Regions from separate parts of the Oryzomicrobium terrae genome, predicted to be linked through region 2. Evidence: predicted binding sites of a transcription regulator. Region 2 holds the regulator's gene; each other region holds the start of a gene.
The links. The regulator sigma-54, encoded in region 2, starts transcription at its own class of promoters, with help from an activator protein. The targets are predictions, from matches to a motif close to TGGCACGCTTNCTGCTNA.
Positions count from the first base shown of each region.

Region 1: aspA (aspartate ammonia-lyase) is a predicted target of sigma-54. The motif match lies at 2,619-2,636, and genes of this name have one in related genera.
Region 3: flgB (flagellar basal body rod protein FlgB) is a predicted target of sigma-54. The motif match lies at 2,630-2,647, and genes of this name have one in related genera.
Region 4: OTERR_RS04870 (nitrate reductase) is a predicted target of sigma-54. The motif match lies at 2,143-2,160, and genes of this name have one in related genera.

Region 1 covers NZ_CP022579.1:2,774,834-2,779,585, forward strand. The annotation lists gene OTERR_RS12585 (flavin reductase family protein) at 1-417, opposite strand, end outside; gene ssb (single-stranded DNA-binding protein) at 563-1,054, opposite strand; gene OTERR_RS12595 (MFS transporter) at 1,126-2,310, opposite strand; gene aspA (aspartate ammonia-lyase) at 2,694-4,124, shown strand; gene OTERR_RS12605 (dicarboxylate/amino acid:cation symporter) at 4,194-4,752, shown strand, end outside.
Region 2 covers NZ_CP022579.1:3,467,647-3,472,398, forward strand. The annotation lists gene recA (recombinase RecA) at 1-868, shown strand, start outside; gene recX (recombination regulator RecX) at 899-1,336, shown strand; gene lptB (LPS export ABC transporter ATP-binding protein) at 1,343-2,119, shown strand; gene OTERR_RS15685 (RNA polymerase factor sigma-54) at 2,199-3,695, shown strand; gene hpf (ribosome hibernation-promoting factor, HPF/YfiA family) at 3,708-4,028, shown strand; gene ptsN (PTS IIA-like nitrogen regulatory protein PtsN) at 4,284-4,752, shown strand, end outside; gene hprK (HPr(Ser) kinase/phosphatase) at 4,738-4,752, shown strand, end outside.
Region 3 covers NZ_CP022579.1:968,490-973,241, reverse strand. The annotation lists gene flgE (flagellar hook protein FlgE) at 1-982, opposite strand, end outside; gene OTERR_RS04495 (flagellar hook assembly protein FlgD) at 1,031-1,708, opposite strand; gene flgC (flagellar basal body rod protein FlgC) at 1,738-2,145, opposite strand; gene flgB (flagellar basal body rod protein FlgB) at 2,182-2,595, opposite strand; gene flgA (flagellar basal body P-ring formation chaperone FlgA) at 2,914-3,519, shown strand; gene flgM (flagellar biosynthesis anti-sigma factor FlgM) at 3,691-4,005, shown strand; gene OTERR_RS04470 (flagella synthesis protein FlgN) at 4,040-4,540, shown strand; gene motD (flagellar motor protein MotD) at 4,613-4,752, opposite strand, start outside.
Region 4 covers NZ_CP022579.1:1,046,652-1,051,403, forward strand. The annotation lists gene OTERR_RS04855 (cytochrome c1) at 1-707, shown strand, start outside; gene OTERR_RS04860 (glutathione S-transferase N-terminal domain-containing protein) at 907-1,512, shown strand; gene OTERR_RS04865 (ClpXP protease specificity-enhancing factor) at 1,572-2,039, shown strand; gene OTERR_RS04870 (nitrate reductase) at 2,180-4,752, shown strand, end outside.

The DNA.
Region 1 (4,752 bases), 690 kb from region 2:
GGTGTCGTAGGCCTCTTCGGCATGGGGTTCGGGGATCAGGCGGCATTCGAGCCAGGCGGCGCAGCCGGCCTCGATCAGGGGCACGCCCGTCGCCGCGCCGTCCTGGGCGGAGATGGCGAAACGGGCGAACTTGTCCCCGTCCCGGCCGCTCACGCTGCCCACCGCGTAGGTCAGATCCGCCAGAAGCGCACCGGGAATGCAGATGCCAAAGACGCCGCTTTCCTGCATCAGGGTCCGGGTATGGGTGTGCTTGTCCACCACCACGGCGATGCGCGGCGGGCTGAACTCTACCGGCATCGACCAGGCCGCGGCCATGACATTGCGCCGTGCGCCGTGGCGGCTGGTGACGAGGACGGTGGGACCGTGGTTGATGAGTCGGCTCGCATGGGCGAGGTCCACCGGTTGGAAGTGGCTCATTGCTGCTCCGTGAGAAAACGCCTGCCCACCACCCCGGATGTGCGGACGAGGGACGCGGCCATGGGCAAGAGGTGCGAAGCTAAAAAAACAAGACCCCGGTTACGTCGGTAACCGGGGTCCGGATGGGGCAAACGGGCGATCCGCCTCAGAACGGGATGTCGTCGTCCATGGTGAACGGGTCGGCCTTGGCCGGGGCGCGGGCAGCGCCACCGCCGGACGCCCGGGGTGCAGGGGCCGGGGCCTGGGCGTAGTCGTCGCCGCCGTAGCTGTCGCTGCCATAGTCGCCGCCACCCGCGCTGTCGCGGCGGCTGCCGAGCATCTTCATCTCGGTGGCTTCGATTTCGGTGGTGTAGCGCTCCTGACCGCTCTGATCCTGCCACTTGCGGGTCTTGATGCGGCCTTCGATATAAATCTGGCTGCCCTTCTTCAGGTACTGGGTGGCAATCTCGGCGAGGCGGCGGAACATCACCACCCGGTGCCATTCGGTCACGTCCTTGCGCTCGCCGGAAGCCTTGTCCTTGTAGGAATCGGTCGTCGCCAGGCGCAGGTTGGCCACCGCATCGCCGTTGGGCAGGTAGCGGGATTCGGGGTCGGCACCCAGGTTGCCGATGAGGATGACTTTGTTGAGGGACGCCATGGCGGTCTCCGTATTTTGAATCTGATGAAATTATCGCACCCCGGGCCGAATGCCAACGCCTGATTGCAGCGTCAGGCTTTGGGCCGGGGAGCAGGAAACTGGAACGTGGCGGCCACCGCCAGCCACAGCAAGGCGATGCCGGCGCAGGCCCAATAGACGGTGTGGGGGCCGGCGCGCTGAACGATGGCGCCGCCCACGGCGCCGCCAAGGAACAGCCCGAGGGACTGGGTCGTATTATAAACGCCCAGGGCCGCTCCCTTGGCCTGAGGCGGGGCGATGCGCGAGATGAGCGACGGCTGGGTGGCCTCGAGCACGTTGAACGAGACGAAGAACAGGGTCAGGCACAGGGCCAGCCCGGTCAGGGAGTCGCCGAAAGCCTCGAAGCCGAACTGCACTAGCACCAGCAACGCCACGGCACCGTTGAACACCAGCTTCATGCGGCCGTATTTCTCGGCAGCGATCACCGCCGGCACCATCACGGCGAAAGACACCAGCACCGCCGGCAGGTACACCTTCCAGTGTTCCCCCAGGGGCAGGTCGCCCACCCGTACCAGGGCGGCGGGCACCACCACCCACATGGCGGTCTGCATTAGGTGCAGTGCGAACACGCCGAAGTTGAGGCGTAGCAGGCGACCGTCGCGCAGCACATCGGCAAAGCGCGCCCGGACGATACCACGCTCGGCGGTCGACGCTTCGCGCTCCGGGTCGGGAACCACCACCAGCACGGCGACAATGGCGCCGGCGGCGAGCAGTGCGGTGAGCCAGAAGATGCCGCCCATGCCCACGGTGCGGAACAGCAGCGGCGCCAGCACCAGGGAACCGGCGAAGGTCAGGCCGATGCTCGACCCGATCATGGCCATCACCTTGGTGCGCTGGGATTCCCGGGTCAGGTCGGCAGCCAGGGCGGTGACGGCGGCGGAAATCGCCCCGGCCCCCTGGAGAACCCGACCGACGATGATCTGGGGCAGGTCGCTGGCCAGGGCGGCGACGATGCTGCCGATGATGAAGAGGAGCAGGCCGACCACGATCACCGGCTTGCGCCCGTAACGGTCCGAGGCCATGCCGAAGGGGATTTGCAGGAAGGCCTGGGTGATGCCATAGGCGCCGATGGCCAGCCCGATCAGGGCGGTATCGTGGCCGGAAGGCAGATCTTTCGCGTACACCGCGAAGACCGGCAGGATGAGGAACAGCCCCAGCATGCGCAGGGCGAAGATGGCGGCGAGACTGACGCCGGCGCGGCGCTCTTCAGCGTTCATGGCATTCCCGGAGGAAGCGGGGTCGACAGCGGCCATGGCGGGTTCAGAAAGGGGGAGTCGAAAAAGGCGGCTATCGTATCAGGTTCGCCTGACGGACGCGGTACCCACCGCAGCGCCGAGGCCCATCCTCACCCCTGCCCGCGCCCACCCCACGCACCCCGGCGGCGGCGGTGCCGGACCCGATTGCGGCCGCACCCTGTTCGGATTTCCGAACGACACAACGCCACTCCATCCGGAAATCCGGCCGCCACCCAGACGTTGCGCAGGAAAAACGGTTTCCAATCAACCGCTTGAAAAAATCGATCAGTTGGCACGCTCCGTGCAAAAACCTGGAGGCCCCCTTGCGAGGGCCCACGACACACCACCAGGAGACCGGAGACACCATGAGCGGCACCCCCTACCGTTCCGAGCACGACCTGCTCGGCGACAAGAACGTCCCTGCCGACGTCTATTACGGCGTGCATACCCTGCGCGCCCTGGAAAACTTTCCCATCACCGGCATTTCCATCGCCGTCTACCCGGACCTGATCAGGGCCCTGGCCCAGATCAAGCTGGCCGCCGCCCGCGCCAACCAGCAGCTCGGCCTGCTCGACGCCACCCGGGCCGACGCCATCGTCGCCGCCTGCCGCGAGCTGATCGCCGGCAAGCTGCACGACCAGTTCGTGGTGGACGTGATCCAGGGCGGCGCCGGCACCTCGACCAACATGAACGCCAACGAGGTGATCGCCAACCGGGCCCTGGAAATCCTCGGCCACGGCAAGGGCGAATACGCCCACCTGCACCCCAACGAGCACGTCAATATGGGGCAGTCCACCAACGACGTGTATCCCTCGGCCCTCAAGCTGGCCACCTACGTAGGCATCTTCCGCCTGGTGGAGGCCATGGCCCACCTGCGCCGCAGCTTCGAGCGCAAGGCCGACGAATTCGCCGACGTGCTCAAGATGGGCCGCACCCAGTTGCAGGACGCGGTGCCCATGACCCTGGGCCAGGAGTTCTCCACCTACGCCGTGATGCTCGGCGAGGACGAGGAGCGCCTCAAGGAAGCGGCCCTCTTGATCCGCGAGATCAACCTGGGCGCCACCGCCATCGGCACCGGCATCAACGCCCACCCGGACTACGCCCCTCTGGTCTGCCGCCTGCTCGCCGAGGTGAGCGGCGTGCCGGTGGTGACCGCCCCCAACCTGGTGGAAGCCACCCAGGACTGCGGCGCCTTCGTACAGCTGTCCGGCGTGCTGAAGCGCGTCGCCGTGAAGCTGTCCAAGACCTGCAACGACCTGCGCCTGCTCTCTTCCGGCCCCCGGGCCGGCCTGGGCGAGATCAACCTGCCGGCGCGCCAGGCCGGCTCGTCGATCATGCCGGGCAAGGTGAACCCGGTGATCCCGGAAGTGGTGAACCAGATCGCCTATGAAGTGATCGGCAACGACCAGACCGTCACCTTCGCCGCCGAGGCCGGCCAGCTCCAGCTCAACGCCTTCGAGCCGATCATCGCCCACAGTCTGTTCAAGAGCGTGCACCACCTGCGCGCCGGCTGCCTGACCCTGGCCGACCGCTGCGTGGACGGCATCACCGCCAATCGGGACACCCTGCGCGCCAGCGTCGAGAACTCCATCGGCATCGTCACCGCGCTGAACCCCTACATCGGCTACGCCAACGCCACCGAAGTGGCGGCGGAGGCCTTCCGCAGCGGCAAGAGCGTCACCGAGGTGGTGCTGGGCCAGGGCCTGATGACCCCGGAAGCCCTGGCCGAAGTGCTGCGCCCCGAGGTGCTGACCCGGCCGCGGGCCATTCCTGCCGCCCCTGCCGCCAAGCCCTGATCCCCCACCGAAGAGACGATCAACGTCATTCCCATTTCATCCCGGCCTGACCGGGGGAGGAGTCCTGCAATGAAAATGAACAAGCTGACCACCTGGATCGGGGTCGCCCTGGTCCTCGGCATCGTCGTCGGCTACGTCTGCCACGAGATAGTGCCGGATGCCGCCGCAGCCAAGGATCTGGCCGGTTACTTCGGCATCCTCACCGACATCTTCCTGCGCCTGATCAAGATGATCATCGCGCCCCTGATCTTCGCCACCCTGGTGGCGGGCCTGGCCAACATGGGCGATGCCAAGGCGGTGGGCCGCATCGGCGGTCGTGCCCTGGGCTGGTTCGTTTGCGCCTCGTTCTGTTCCCTCTTCATCGGCCTGCTCTTTGCCAACGTGCTGCAGCCGGGCCACGGGCTGAACGTACCCCTGCCCGACTCCGCCGCTGGTCTCAACCTGAAGACCGCCGCCCTCAACCTGAAGGACTTCATCACCCACGTCTTTCCCAAGAGCGTGATCGAGGCCATGGCCGGCAACGAGGTGCTGCAGATCCTCATCTTCGCCGTGTTCTTCGGCGTCGCCCTGGGCCATCTGCACAACCAGACCGCCCGCTCCCTGGTGAACACCATGGACGAGGTGGTGC
Region 2 (4,752 bases):
CGGCGGCCTGCCGCGCGGTCGCGTGGTCGAGATCTACGGCCCGGAATCCTCCGGCAAGACCACCCTGACCCTGCAGGTCGTGGCCGAAATGCAAAAGATGGGAGGCGTGGCCGCCTTCATCGACGCCGAGCACGCCCTGGACCCTCAGTACGCGCAAAAGCTCGGGGTCAAGATCGGCGACCTGCTGATTTCCCAACCCGACACCGGTGAGCAGGCCCTGGAGATCGCCGACATGCTGGTGCGCTCCGGCGGCGTAGACGTGATCATCATCGACTCGGTGGCCGCCCTGGTGCCCAAGGCCGAAATCGAAGGCGAGATGGGCGATTCCCTGCCCGGCCTGCACGCCCGCCTAATGAGCCAGGCCCTGCGCAAGCTCACCGCCAACATCAAGAAGACCAACACCCTGGTGATCTTCATCAACCAGATCCGCATGAAGATCGGCGTGATGTTTGGCTCCCCGGAAACCACCACCGGCGGCAACGCGCTCAAGTTCTACGCCTCGGTGCGCCTCGATATCCGCCGCATCGGCGGCATCAAGAAGGGCGATGAGGTAATCGGCAACGAGACCAAGGTCAAAGTGGTGAAGAACAAGGTCTCGCCCCCGTTCCGCGAAGCCATCTTCGACATCCTCTACGGCGAAGGCATTTCCCGGGAAGGCGAGATCATCGACATGGGCGTGGCCCACAAGATCGTCGAGAAGTCCGGCGCCTGGTATGCCTACAACGGCGAGAAGATCGGCCAGGGCAAGGACAACGTGCGCGAGTACCTGCGTCAGCACCCGGAAATGGCCGCCGAGATCGAAGCCAAGGTGCGCGCTGCCGTCGGCGTGGCCTCGCCCACCGGCGTCGCGGCGCCGGCCGAAGCGTAAGGCGGGTTGCGGGGGAGAATGCGCGCGCCGGTGGAACGCACCCTGCGGGAACGGGCGCTCTCCCTGCTCACCCGGCGCGAGCATGCCCGGGCCGAACTGGCGCGCAAGCTGGCGCCCCACGCCGAAAGTAGCGAGGAGCTGGAGCGGCTGCTCGACGAGTTAGCCGCCCGCAAACTGCTGTCCGACAGCCGTTACGCCGAAATGCGCGTCACCGTACGGGCCGGTCGCTACGGCGATCAGCGTCTCCGCCAGGAACTGGCGGCGGTCGGCGTCGATGAAGACACCATCGCCACCGCCCTGGAAAGTACCGACGACGAGCTGTCCCGGGCCCGCTCGGTCTGGCTGAAGAAATTCGGCACCCCTGCCGCGGACGCGGCGGCACGGGCCAAACAAATGCGTTTCCTCGCCCAGCGGGGTTTTTCCATGGAGATCATCCGCCGCGTACTACGTGGCCTCGATGATGAATAAAACCGCATGAAAGCTGCCACCCTGTCCCCTGCCGAGACGGCCTCGCCGGTGCCGCCCAGCCACAGCCGCCTGTCCGCCCACAACCTGAAGAAGCGCTACAAGAAGCGCACTGTGGTTCATGACGTCTCCTTCGACGTGGCCAGTGGCGAGGTAGTGGGTCTGCTCGGCCCTAACGGCGCAGGCAAGACCACCTGTTTCTACATGGTGGTGGGCCTGGTGGCCGCCGACGGCGGCGAGGTTTACCTGGACGAGGCCCGCCTAACCCACCAGCCGATCCACCAGCGCGCCCACCAGGGGCTCTCCTACCTGCCCCAGGAAGCCTCGGTATTCCGCAAGCTGAACGTGGCCGAGAATATTCAGGCGGTGCTGGAACTGCAGAACCTGCCGGAAGACGAGGTGAAGAACCGCCTCGAATCCCTGCTCGACGAACTGCACATCGGCCACTTGCGCGGCACCCTGGCGGTGGCCCTGTCCGGCGGCGAGCGGCGCCGCGTCGAGATCGCCCGGGCCCTGGCCACCAACCCGCGCTTCGTGCTGCTCGACGAGCCCTTCGCCGGGGTGGACCCGATCGCCGTGCTTGAAATCCAGAAGATCATCCGCTTCCTCAAGGCCCGCGGCATCGGCGTGCTGATCACCGACCACAACGTGCGCGAGACCCTGGGCATTTGCGACCGGGCCTATATCATCAACGAAGGACGGGTACTGGCAGCCGGCCGCCCCGACGAGATCGTGCACAACGAAGAAGTGCGCAAGGTCTACTTGGGCGAGCACTTCCGCCTGTAACGGTCCGCGCCATGCTCCTGTTTCACCTCCCCCGCCGCATCGCTGCGCCGCCCCGCCGGGCGGCCTGCTGCCGTAGCCGATGAAACCCAGCCTCCAGCTCAAGCTCTCGCAACACCTGGCGCTCACGCCCCAGTTGCAGCAGTCGATCAAGCTGCTGCAACTGTCGACCCTCGAGCTGAACCAGGAGATCGAGCATTACCTGCTGGAAAATCCGCTACTGGAACGGGAGGACGATTACGAGCCCAGCCCCCCCCCGACCGATGCCGGCTTCGCCGACGCCCCGGGTGGCGCCCTGCCGAACGACCGGGACGAAGCGGACGCCCGTGGCGAGCGTGAGGAGGCGGCGGACCCTGGCGATAGCAACGAATTCAGCGCCGAGAACAACGCCGAAGGTAGCCTCGACGACGGCTGGTTCGCCGAAGGCAGCTACCCGAGCGGCAGTCGCGACAACGATGGCGACGACGAGGGAGATGGCCAGGACATCCAGGCCGCCACTACCAGTCTGAAGGAACACCTGACCTGGCAGTTGGGGCTGATCCCCCTGTCCGACCGGGACCGCAGCCTGGCCTGTTTCCTGGTCGAGGCCCTCGACGACGACGGCTACCTCGACCAGTCCCTGGAAGAACTGGGGGAAGCACTGCCCGCCGAACTGGAGGTCGAGCCGGAAGAGCTGGAGATCGCCCTCAAGCACATCCACAACCTGGAGCCGACCGGGGTGGGGGCCCGCAGCCCTCAGGAATGCCTGGCATTGCAACTCAAGGCGCGTCCCGCCGAACCGCTGCGCAACCTGGCCCTGACCCTGGTGGAAAAATACTTGGACCTGCTGGCCAGCCGCGACTTCACCCGGCTGAAGCGCCAACTGGGCTGCGACGACGATACCCTGAAGGCGGTGCAAACCCTGATCATGGGCCTCAACCCCCGCCCCGGGGCCCAGTACGCGCCCCTGGAAACCCGCTACATCGTGCCCGATGTCATCGTGCGCAAGGTGCGCAACCAGTGGGTGGCGAGCATCAACCCGGACGCCTTCCCGCGCCTGCGGGTCAACCGCCTCTACGCCGACCTGCTGCAGAAGCACCGCACCCGCGGCGACGGTGGCGGCATGTCCGGCCAGTTGCAGGAAGCGCGCTGGCTGATCAAAAACGTGCAGCAGCGCTTCGACACCATCCTGCGCGTCTCCCAGGCCATCGTGGACCGGCAGCGCGCCTTCTTCGACCACGGCGAGGTGGCGATGCGCCCCCTGGTGCTGCGCGAGATCGCCGAGATCCTCGATCTGCACGAATCCACCGTCTCCCGGGTGACCACCCAGAAGTACATGGCCTCGCCCCGGGGCATCTTCGAACTGAAATATTTTTTCGGTAGCCACGTGGCCACCGATACCGGTGGCGCTTGCTCGGCCACCGCCATCCGCGCCCTCATCAAGCAATTGGTGGGGTCGGAAAACGCCAAGAAACCCCTCTCGGATAATCAAATTGCCGATATTCTCGGACAGCAGGGCATTGTCGTAGCCCGCCGGACGATAGCAAAATACAGAGAGGGGATGGGCATTCCAGCGGCCAATCTCCGTAAGTCCCTCTAAAGGAGTAGAACCATGAATCTGCAGATCAGTGGGCATCACCTGGAAGTCACCCCGGCGATCCGTGAATATGTGACCGGCAAACTGGACCGCGTCATCCGTCACTTCGACAACGTGATCGACGTGAGCGTGATCCTGTCGGTCGAGAAGCTGAAGCAAAAGGCCGAAGTGACCGTCCACGTACGCGGCAAGGACATCTTCGTCGAAAGCGAAGATACCGATCTGTATGCCGCAGTCGACAGCCTGATCGACAAGCTGGACCGCCAGATCATCAAGCACAAGCAGAAAATCCAGGATCATCACCGCGACGAGAAGAACATCCCCGTCGCCGAGTGATCTAATCTTGCGGATCGGCCAGGCCCCGACGGGGCCGGCCGTCTGTTCCCTCACGGGCCTTTTTCACGCTTCCGGCAAGCTTTTCGCCCCCGTCAGCGCAACCTTCCGGAAATCCTGTATCCTCCCGGCCACATTGCGTGGTTGGTGCCCAAACGCCCCGGCCCGCTTTCCTTTCCCGGCCCGCCCCGTATTCACAGCCACCGTACTATCCCGTGTGCTCGGGCAGGCTCATTCAACGTCTCCGTGGATCATCCTATGGAGCTCATCGCTAAACTTCTCCCTCCTGAAAACGTCGTCCTGGACCTGGAAGCCACCAGCAAGAAACGGGTCTTTGAACAGGCGGGCATTCTTTTCGAAAACCAGCACGGGGTTGCCCGCGCCACGGTGTTCGACAGCCTGTTCGCCCGGGAAAAGCTCGGTTCGACCGGCCTCGGCCAGGGTGTCGCCATTCCCCACGGCCGCATCAAGGGCCTCAAGGAAGCCGTTGGTGCCTTCCTGCGCCTGACGGCGCCGGTGCCCTTCGATGCGCCCGACGGCAAACCGGTGAACCTGGTGTTCGTGCTCCTGGTGCCGGAACAGGCCACCGAGCAGCACCTGCAGATCCTCTCCGAACTGGCCCAGCGCTTCTCCGACCGGGGCTTCCGCGAGCAGCTGGCGAGCGGCAGCGATCCGGCCGCCCTGCGCGACCTGTTCATCCACGGGGCCTCCCATGCGCCAGATCAGC
Region 3 (4,752 bases), 1.0 Mb from region 2:
CCAGGCGACCACCGCCGGAAGTAGCACCGTATTGTGTCGAGCCGGTGAAATCGAGGCCGAACTTGAGCGGCGTGGTAGCGCTATTCGGCTTGTTGATGCCCGCAGCGATCTGGTCGGCAGAGAGACCGGCAAGATCGATCGTTACGGCGGCAATCGGCATCGTCGACGTCAGCTTGCCGTTGCTATCGAACTGCAGATTGATGGGGACCCCCGCGCCAGCACCGAGGTCCACGTTGGCAAACCGGGTGGTATCGACGTTGGCCCGTACTTCCCATTGCCCCGGCGTGGCAGTCTTGCGGAAGTAATAGGTCATGGTGTGGGGGTTACCCAGGGAGTCGTAGATCGACACAGCAGTCGAGTAGTTGTACGACTTTGGATCCACCGTTTCCAGACCAACCGGCGTTGCGGGAGGCACCGGCGCCGGGGAGACGGTGCTGGACCAGGCTGCCGGCAACTCCGCACGCGAATCCAGGTTGAGACCGTTGATCGACACCCCTTTGAAAGCGGCACCCACGCTCGCCCCCGTCGCCACCGGCGACAGGTTGGCCGAGCTGATCTGCAATTCCTGGGGAGTGGAAGGCACGATCACCCCGTTCGGGTCCGCCGGGTAGCCGGTCAGCTTGAGGGACTGGTCATTGATGATGTAGCCGGACTTGTCCAGGTGGAACTGGCCGTTGCGGGTATAGGAGATAGAGCCGTTCTGGCTCATGCGGAAGAACCCCTGGCCGTTGATCGAGATATCCAGGGGATTGTTGGTCGTGGTGATATTGCCCTGAGTGAATTGCTGGGCCACCGAGGCCAGGGCAGTACCGATACCCACCTGCAAGGCGCCGGAACCGGACAGGGAATTGGCAAAGACGTCGGCAAAATGCGCACTGGCCGATTTAAATCCCACGGTGCTGGCGTTGGCGACGTTGTTGCCGATCACATCGAGGGCCTTGGACGAAGCGCCGAGTCCGCTCAAACCTTGCTGGAATGCCATGCTTGGCTCCTTAACCTGTTATTTGCTGTTCTGTTGCTGCAACCGGACTCAGAGGATCTGGCGCACGTCTTCAAAATTAACGAGACCGCTGCCAAGATCGAGCTGGAAGCCGCCATTGGTTCCACGAACAAGAGCACTTACCGTGCCAAGTCCCAGCGCATTCGCGGTCACTTTGTTGCCACCCTGGGTCGCACTCACCTCGAAGGTATAGTTCCCCTGAGGCAGGGCCTCACCATCGCTATTCTTGCCATCCCAGATAAAGGCAAAGCTGCCGGCGGAGTTGGCTCCCAGCTGCTCGGTTGCCACCACTTCACCCGCGGCGTTCTTGATCGAAACCGTCACGGCATCGGCAGCAGCGCCCAACTCCACCCCCCCCATCGCCCCCTTCTCGCCCAGGGCCAGATCGGAGCCCGGCACCAGTACATGCCGCCCGAGCAACGAGGCGCTCTGCATGGCCTGCGCCGAGTTATACAACCCCATCATCTGGGTCATGGTGGTATTGAGCTTTTCGATACCGCTGACCGTGTTGATTTGCGCCAGTTGCTGGGTCATCTGGGCATTGTCCAGGGGATTCATCGGATCCTGGTTCTGCAACTGGGTGACGAGCAGCTTGAGAAAGCGGTCCTGCATTTCCTCAGTGGCGCTTTTCTTCGTCGACGAGGTGGACTGGCGGTAAGCCGCCAGGACGTCGTCCGTCTGGCTGGTGGAGTTTTGCACGGTTGCCATGATGAATTCCTATCGAAGAGTCGGCGGCCTTACTGGCCCAGGGTCAGGGTGCGCAGCAGCAAGGTCTTGGCCGTATTCATGACTTCGGTATTGGTCTGGTAGGAGCGCGAAGCAGAAATCATGTTGGTCATTTCTTCGACCACATCCACATTGGGCATGGTCACGTAGCCATCGGCATTGGCCGCTGGGCTGCGCGGGTCGTAGACGAGCCGGTGCGGCGCTGCGCTATCCACGACCTGTTGCACCTTGACCCCCATGGACGCCTGGGTCGTCCCCATCGGAGTGGCCTCGAACACCACCTGCTTGGCCTTGTAGGGCTGGCCATCGGCGGACACCAGGGAATCGGCGTTGGCCAGGTTACTGGCCACGGTATTAAGCCGCATCGACTGGGCAGTGAGTGCGCTGCCGGCAATATTGAAAACGCTCAACATGCTCATGATTCAGATTCCTGTTCGTCGTCCGGGCGCGCCGGATCAGCCGTTGTTGCTTTGCACGGCGGTCTGCATGGTGCGGAACTGGCCGGTAAGGAAGGTCACGGCCGCCTCGTAGTGCAGCGAGTTGTCGGCAAAAGCGGCGCGCTCGGTATCCATATCGACGGTATTCCCATCCACACTCGACTGGGTATCGCGGCGGTACAGCACCGGGAACGGTGAGGGCGTACCGGTGCCGGCCAGATGGCGCGCATTGGTGCGGGACAGATCGACGCCGCTGCTCTGATTCTTGCCCGCCAGGGAGTCCGCCAGAACCGACTGAAAATCGATGTCCCGCGCCTTGTAGTGGGGGGTATCCGCGTTGGCGATGTTGGCCGCCAGGATCTGCTGGCGCTGGGCGCGCACGCCGAGCGCCTGGCGCTGGACGTTGATGAGCTGATCGAGCTTATTGGCCACGGTACCCTCGCGGAGAAATTTGACTGACTCTCCTTAAGCGGATTTCATGCCAGCCCCATTCCTTGCCGTGCTACCGCCCTCCAGCCTTGCGCCCCAGGCCGCCGCAAGCCTCCTGCTTATCCCTGCAAATCGGCAAACCATTCTCCGCCACCTTACCGGCGGCAAGTTTTGCCGGGAACGGGATTGCTGGGGCACAATGCCCCTTGCCCCCACCCTCCTGCCTCCGTTATGCGCCGCTTGCTTGCCTTGCTGTTCACCGCCCTGCCAGTTCTAGCCTCGACACCTGCCCACGCCCAAAACACGGGTATGGAGGCCGTGGTGATCAACGCTGTCGACCGGTTCCTGGCGACCCAGACACAGGGCCTGCCAGGCCGAGTCACCACCCGTATCGGCGCGCTCGATCCTCGTACTCAGCTGAGCCCATGCCCGACAGTTGAGGCATTTTTACCGAATGGAGCCCGCCTCTGGGGGCGCAGCACCGTGGGGGTACGCTGCAACGCTCCAGCAGGATGGACCGTCTTTGTCCCGGTTACCGTGAGCGTGGCCGGCAACTACCTGGTGGCCGCACGGCCCCTGGCACCCAATCAGCCCCTGCAGGCTGCGGACGTGGCCTTGGCCAGTGGCGATCTGGCCGCCTTGCCCGCAGGCGTCATCACCGACGTCAATCAATTGGCGGGTAAAAGCTTACGCAACAGCATCGCCGCAGGTCAGCCGATTCGTGGCGACCAGTTAATCGCTCCACTGGTTGTACGCCAAGGCCAACCCGTCAAATTGATCTCCCAAGGCGCGGGATTTTCCGCCAGCGCCGACGGCACAGCGCTCTCCAACGCTGCCGAGGGGCAGATGGCACAAGTACGGACAGGCAACGGTCAAACCGTCAGCGGCATCGCCCGAGAAGGCGGCATCGTAGAACTCAGTTACTGATTGCAGATCGGGCCCGACAAGCGACCGGCCCGCCTGCCCCGTAATCCGCTACAATTACAGCGGGTTCGTTACCGGTTGCCGTGTTCGGCATCGGAATATGTTCGATGGGCCTCAAGTTTCTCGCTTTTTTGCCGATAGAATTTGCAAGGAAACTATTTTCAGAGGCCTACCGTGAAAATCTCACCCTCTGCCACTCCTCCCGCCAGCACCTCTAGTGGCTACGCCGCTACCGATGTGCGCACCCGGCAACAGACCCGCACCGCCGAAGCCTCTTCGGGCGAGGACGTTCGGGTCAGCCTGTCGCGCAGCGAGGATACGGCACAAACCGACTCACCCTTCGATGCAGGCCGAATTGCGGCGATCCGCCAAGCCATCAGCGAAGGTCGCTTTTCGATCAATTCCGGCGCCATTGCCGACCGACTGCTGGACACCGCCCGGGAACTGATTCAAGGCAGCCCGGGACGGGCGAGTGGTCGCCAGGCCTGACTAGCGCCAAGCCGCGCTGCCATCCTCCATCGCCATGGGACTGCTTCCACCATCTTCCGCTGCCGACACCTTTGCCAGCACGCTCTCCCAAGAAGTGGCAGCCGTAACGCAGTTTGCCGCCTTGCTCGAGAGCGAGCAGGCCGATCTGAGCGCCGGGCGTGTGGATGCATTGGAAGATATCGTTGCCGCCAAAGCACTGCTGGTCCAACAGCTCAACCAATTCGCGGAACAACGTAACCGCCTGATTCAATCCCAGGGGTACACGGCAGATCGCGAGGGAATCGACGCCTGGCTTGCTGCCCACGGAACACCGGCAATACGCCATACCTGGGCACAACTGCAACACCAGGCGCAACGGGCCAAGCAACTCAACGAGCAGAACGGGCAGTTGATCGCCCTACGCATGCAAAACACCAGCGGCGCATTACAGGTACTCCTCCAACGCAACCAAGCCCCCGCCGCAGACGTTTATGGTCCGGACGGCCAAAGGCTCGGGGGTGGCGGGACCGGCAGCCGCCTGATTGATTCGGTCTGACGCCTCATCTCTCGAATACAAAAACAGAACGCCTCCACTGGAGGGCGTTCTGTTTTATCCCATAAAGAAGACCTAGCGTCCCCCGCTCCCGGCACCGCCGTCAAGGGCCGCGCCCACTGCCGAAGCCGCCGCCGGGGACGGGGTCACGCCATCGCCGCTAACCGGGGCAGAGGGCGGCGCAGCCGGCGGTGGCACTTCTGGCTCGGCGGGAA
Region 4 (4,752 bases), 1.1 Mb from region 2:
AAAAACTTCTTACTGCATTGCTATTCGTTCCCCTTCTCGCTTTTGCTAGCGGCGGGGAAGTCCATCTCGACAAGGCTCCCGATGTTCAGGGAGACAAGGCGGCGCTGCAAAACGGTGCCAAGCTGTTCGTGAACTACTGCCTGAACTGCCATGGTGCGTCCTACGTCCGCTACAACCGTCTGACCGAACTCGGTCTGACCGAAGAGCAGATCAAGGACAACCTGATGTTCACCGCCGAGAAGATCGGTGAGCCGATGCGTGTCGGTATCCGTCCGGACGAAGCCAAGAAGTGGTTTGGCGCAACTCCGCCGGATCTGTCCGTGATTGCACGGGCCCGCGCTTCTGAGCATGGTTCCGGTGCCGACTGGCTGTACACCTACCTGCGTTCTTTCTACCGGGATGAGAACCGTCCCACCGGCTGGAACAACGTGGTGTTCGAGAACGTCGGCATGCCGCACATCCTCTACGAACTGCAAGGTACCCAGGTGCTGAACGCCGAGCACAAGCTCGAACTGGCTGTACCGGGTAAGCTGGCTGCGGCCGATTACGACAAGCAGGTTGCCGACCTGGTCGGTTTCCTGGTGTGGATGGGTGAGCCCCAGGCTCAATTCCGCAAGCAGCTCGGTCTCGGCGTGCTGGCCTTCCTGGCCGTACTGTTCGTTGCGGCCTACGCCCTTAAGCGTGAGTACTGGAAAGACGTGCACTAAGCTGTAAAAGGCACAGCCAGGGAAGCAGTTTCTCCCTGGTCTTCGGCATCGGCGGTAACGGTGATCTTCAGATCGCCAAACCGTCGGTGCCGTTTCCGTTTTGATGGGGGGGAGCGCTGATAGCTGCCCATCCAGTCGTTTGTTGATCGCCGGTTCGTGTCAGTGACGGATCGGCCCAAGAAAAGTGAGGGCTTGAAACATGATGAACCTTTATTCGGGAACCACTTGCCCCTTCAGCCACCGTTGCCGGATTGTGCTGTACGAAAAAGGCATGGACTTCCAGGTCATCGACGTGGACCTTTTCAACAAGCCGGAAGACATCGCCGTCATCAACCCCTACGGCCGCGTTCCGGTGCTCGTTGAACGGGATCTCATCCTCTACGAGCCGAACATCATCAACGAGTACATCGACGAGCGCTTTCCGCACCCGCAGCTGATGCCGGCCGACCCGATCCAGCGTGCCCGCTCGCGCCAACTGCTGTCCGGCATGGAGCGCGAGATCTTCGTGCACATGGAAGTGCTGGAAAAGAGCAACGCCAAGGCCGCGGAGAAGGACAAGGCCCGGAACGAGATCCGTAACCGTCTGACCGAACTGGCCCCCATGTTCACCAAGCAGAAGCACATGCTCGGCGACGAGTTTTCCATGCTTGACGTGGCGATCGCCCCCCTGCTGTGGCGTCTTGACCACTACGGCATCGAGTTGGGCAAGACGGCGGCGCCGCTGATGAAGTACGCCGAGCGCATCTTCAGCCGCCAGGGCTTCATCGATGCCCTGACGCCGCCGGAAAAGGTGATGCGCAAGTAAGGCTGGCTCGACCGGCCTCCGGTACGGGGCGAGATTTCTCCGTACCACAGGAGACAGACATGCAAGACGATCAGTACGACGACGAGCAGGGGGAACCTCTGCCGTCCACCAAGCCTTACCTGTTGCGTGCCCTCTACGAGTGGTGCTGCGACAACGGCTTTACGCCCTATCTGGCTGTGGCAGTGGACCGTCGCAGCCGGGTGCCGATGGAATTTGTGCGCGACGGGCAGATCGTCCTGAACATCAGCCCGGACGCCACCAACCGTCTGCAGATGGGCAACGATCTGGTGACCTTCCAGGCACGCTTCGGTGGTCAAGCCCGGGATATCTCTGTCGCCGTGGAGTGCGTGGCGGCGATCTACGCTCGGGAAAACGGTGCCGGCATGGCCTTTGAAGTCGACGAGCTGGATGACCAGAACGCCGGTCAGGGTCAGGACGCGCCGGCGGTGGCTCAGGATGTCGAGCCCGAGCCGCCGGCTAACCCACCGGCCAAGCCGGGTCGCCCTCATTTGCAGCGGATCAAGTAAGTCCCGTACAAGTCTGGGTGGATTGCACCACCATGAAGCGCCCCGTGCCCTTGGCCGGGGCGTTTTTTTTGCACAATCCGGCCCACTCCCAGGTTTTATGGCATGGCACGGCTGTTGCAATGCCGATGCAGGAGACTGCCATGACCCATGAAACCCGATCTACCTGTTGCTACTGCGGCGTCGGCTGTGGTGTTCTGATCGCGCATGACCAGGAACGCATTACCGGTGTGCGGGGCGATCCGGACCATCCCGCCAACTTCGGCCGCTTGTGTACCAAGGGCGCCAGCCTGCATTTGTCGGCCCGTCCCGAGAGCAGGCTGCTGCACCCGCAACTGCGATCCCGTGCTCAGGACGGAAGACGGGGAGCACCTCGCCGGGTGCTGTGGGATGAGGCCCTCGACCATACCGCGCAGCGCTTCGCCGAGATCGTCCGGGCCCATGGTCCGGACAGCGTGGCTTTCTACCTGTCCGGGCAATTGCTCACCGAGGACTACTACGTCTTCAACAAGCTGGCCAAGGCCCTGATCACCACCAACAACGTCGATACCAACTCGCGCCTGTGCATGTCTTCGGCCGCGGCCGGCTACAAGCTCACCCTGGGGGTAGATGCCCCCCCCTGCAGCTACGAGGACATGGCGCTGGCCGACTGTCTGTTCATTGCCGGTGCCAATCCGGCGGTGGCCCACCCGATCCTCTATCGGCGCATCGAGGATGCCCGGGCGGCCAATCCCAAGCTCAAGGTCATCGTCGCCGACCCGCGGCGCAGCGAAACCGCTGCCCAGGCCGACCTGCACCTGGCCCTCAAGCCCGGCACCGACATCGCCCTCTACCACGGCATGCTGCACGTGATGATCGCGGAAGGATTGTTGGATGAGGCCTATATCGAATCCCACACCGAAGGCTTCGACGCCCTGCGCAAGATCGTGCGCGAGTATGCCCCGGATACTGCCGCCGTCCTCACCGGTGTGCCCACCGCCGACATCGTCACCGCTGCCCGCTGGTTCGCCCAGGCCGGCGCCGCTCTCTCCCTGTATTGCCAGGGCCTCAACCAGTCGACCCACGGCAGTCACAACAATGTCGCCCTGATCCACTTGCACCTGGCCACCGGCCAGATCGGTCGGGCCGGTGCCGGTCCCTTTTCCCTTACCGGGCAGCCCAACGCCATGGGCGGGCGCGAAGTGGGGGGGATGGCCCACCTGCTGCCCGGCCACCGTGAGGTGGCCAACCCGGACCATCGGGCCGAAATCGCCAGGTTCTGGGGTGTTCCCTGGCTGTCACCCCGGCCAGGGCTGAAGGCCATCGACCTGTTCGCCGGCTTGAAGAGGGGTCACGTGAAGGCGGTGTGGATCGCCTGCACTAACCCGGCCCAATCCCTGCCGCACCAGGCCGAGGTGCGCCAGGCCCTGGCTGCGGCTGAATTGGTGGTGGTCCAGGAGGCCTTTGCCGACGCCGAGACGCTGCGTTACGCGGACGTGATCCTGCCCGCTTCGACCTGGGGGGAGAAAGAAGGAACAGTGACCAATTCGGAGCGCCGCATCAGCCGGGTCCGTGCTGCCGTACCGCCGGCCGGCGAGGCCCGCGCCGATTGGGCCATCGCCTGCGATTTCGCTCGGCGTCTCGGGCGTGAACTGGGCCTGCTGGCAGCCGATGCCCTGTTTGACTACCCGGACCCGGAAGCCATCTTCGACGAACACCGCCGTAGTACCGAGGGGCGCGATCTCGATATTGGCGGCCTCAGTTACGCCACCCTGGAGCGGCAAGGCCCCCAGCAATGGCCTTACCGCGTCGGCGCCAGCGGCGGCACGGCAAGGCTCTATACCGATGGGCGGTTCGAGACGCCCTCCGGGCGAGCCCGCTTCGTGCCTTGCCGCCACCAAGGCACGGCGGATCGAACCGATACCGCCTTTCCCTTTGCCTTGCTATCCGGCCGCATGCGCGACCAGTGGCACGGTATGACCCGCACCGGTACGGTACCGCGCCTCTTCAACCAGGAAGCAGAAGCCCTGCTGCGCCTACATCCCGCCGACCTGCGTCAGATCGGTCTTGACGAAGGGGGATTGGCCCGGGTCGCCAACGGTCGGGGCAGCATCATCGTGCGGGTCAAGGGCGATGCCGGCATGCGCCCAGGGAGCGCCTGGCTGCCCATGCATTGGGGCGAGCGCTTCATGTCCAGCGCCGGGGCCAACGTCCTGACGCCAGCCAGCGTCGATCCCATTTCCGGCCAACCGGAACTCAAGCACGCTGCGGTGCGCATCGAGGCCGCGGCCTTGCCCTGGCAGCTGGCGGTGATCCAGCGGGTCAGCGATGCCACGGCCGCCGCCGCGCTGGCCCAGGCGCGTCAATGGCTCGGCCGTTTCTCCTACGCCGCGGTGTCCTTCCATGGCGGCAAGCGGCCGGTAGTCATCCTGCGCGCCGCTGCAGAGGCGGCTGCGTCGCCCGAAATGCTGGCCGAGCTTGATCAGGCCTTCGGCCTCGAGCGTCCGGGAGGGCTGTCCTACGCGGACCCGGCCCGGGGCGTGGCCAAGCGAGCTGCCCTCGACAATGGCGAATTGACGGCGATCCGCTTGGCCGGAGAAACCCTGGCTAGTGCCTGGCTGCCGGAAACCCTGGCGGGGGCGGGGTTGGATGCGGCCAAACTGCGCTTCGCCCTGGCGCCCATCGCCACACCGCCGGCCGACCTGGGCCCCCCCCGGGAAATCGTCTGCAAGTGCGC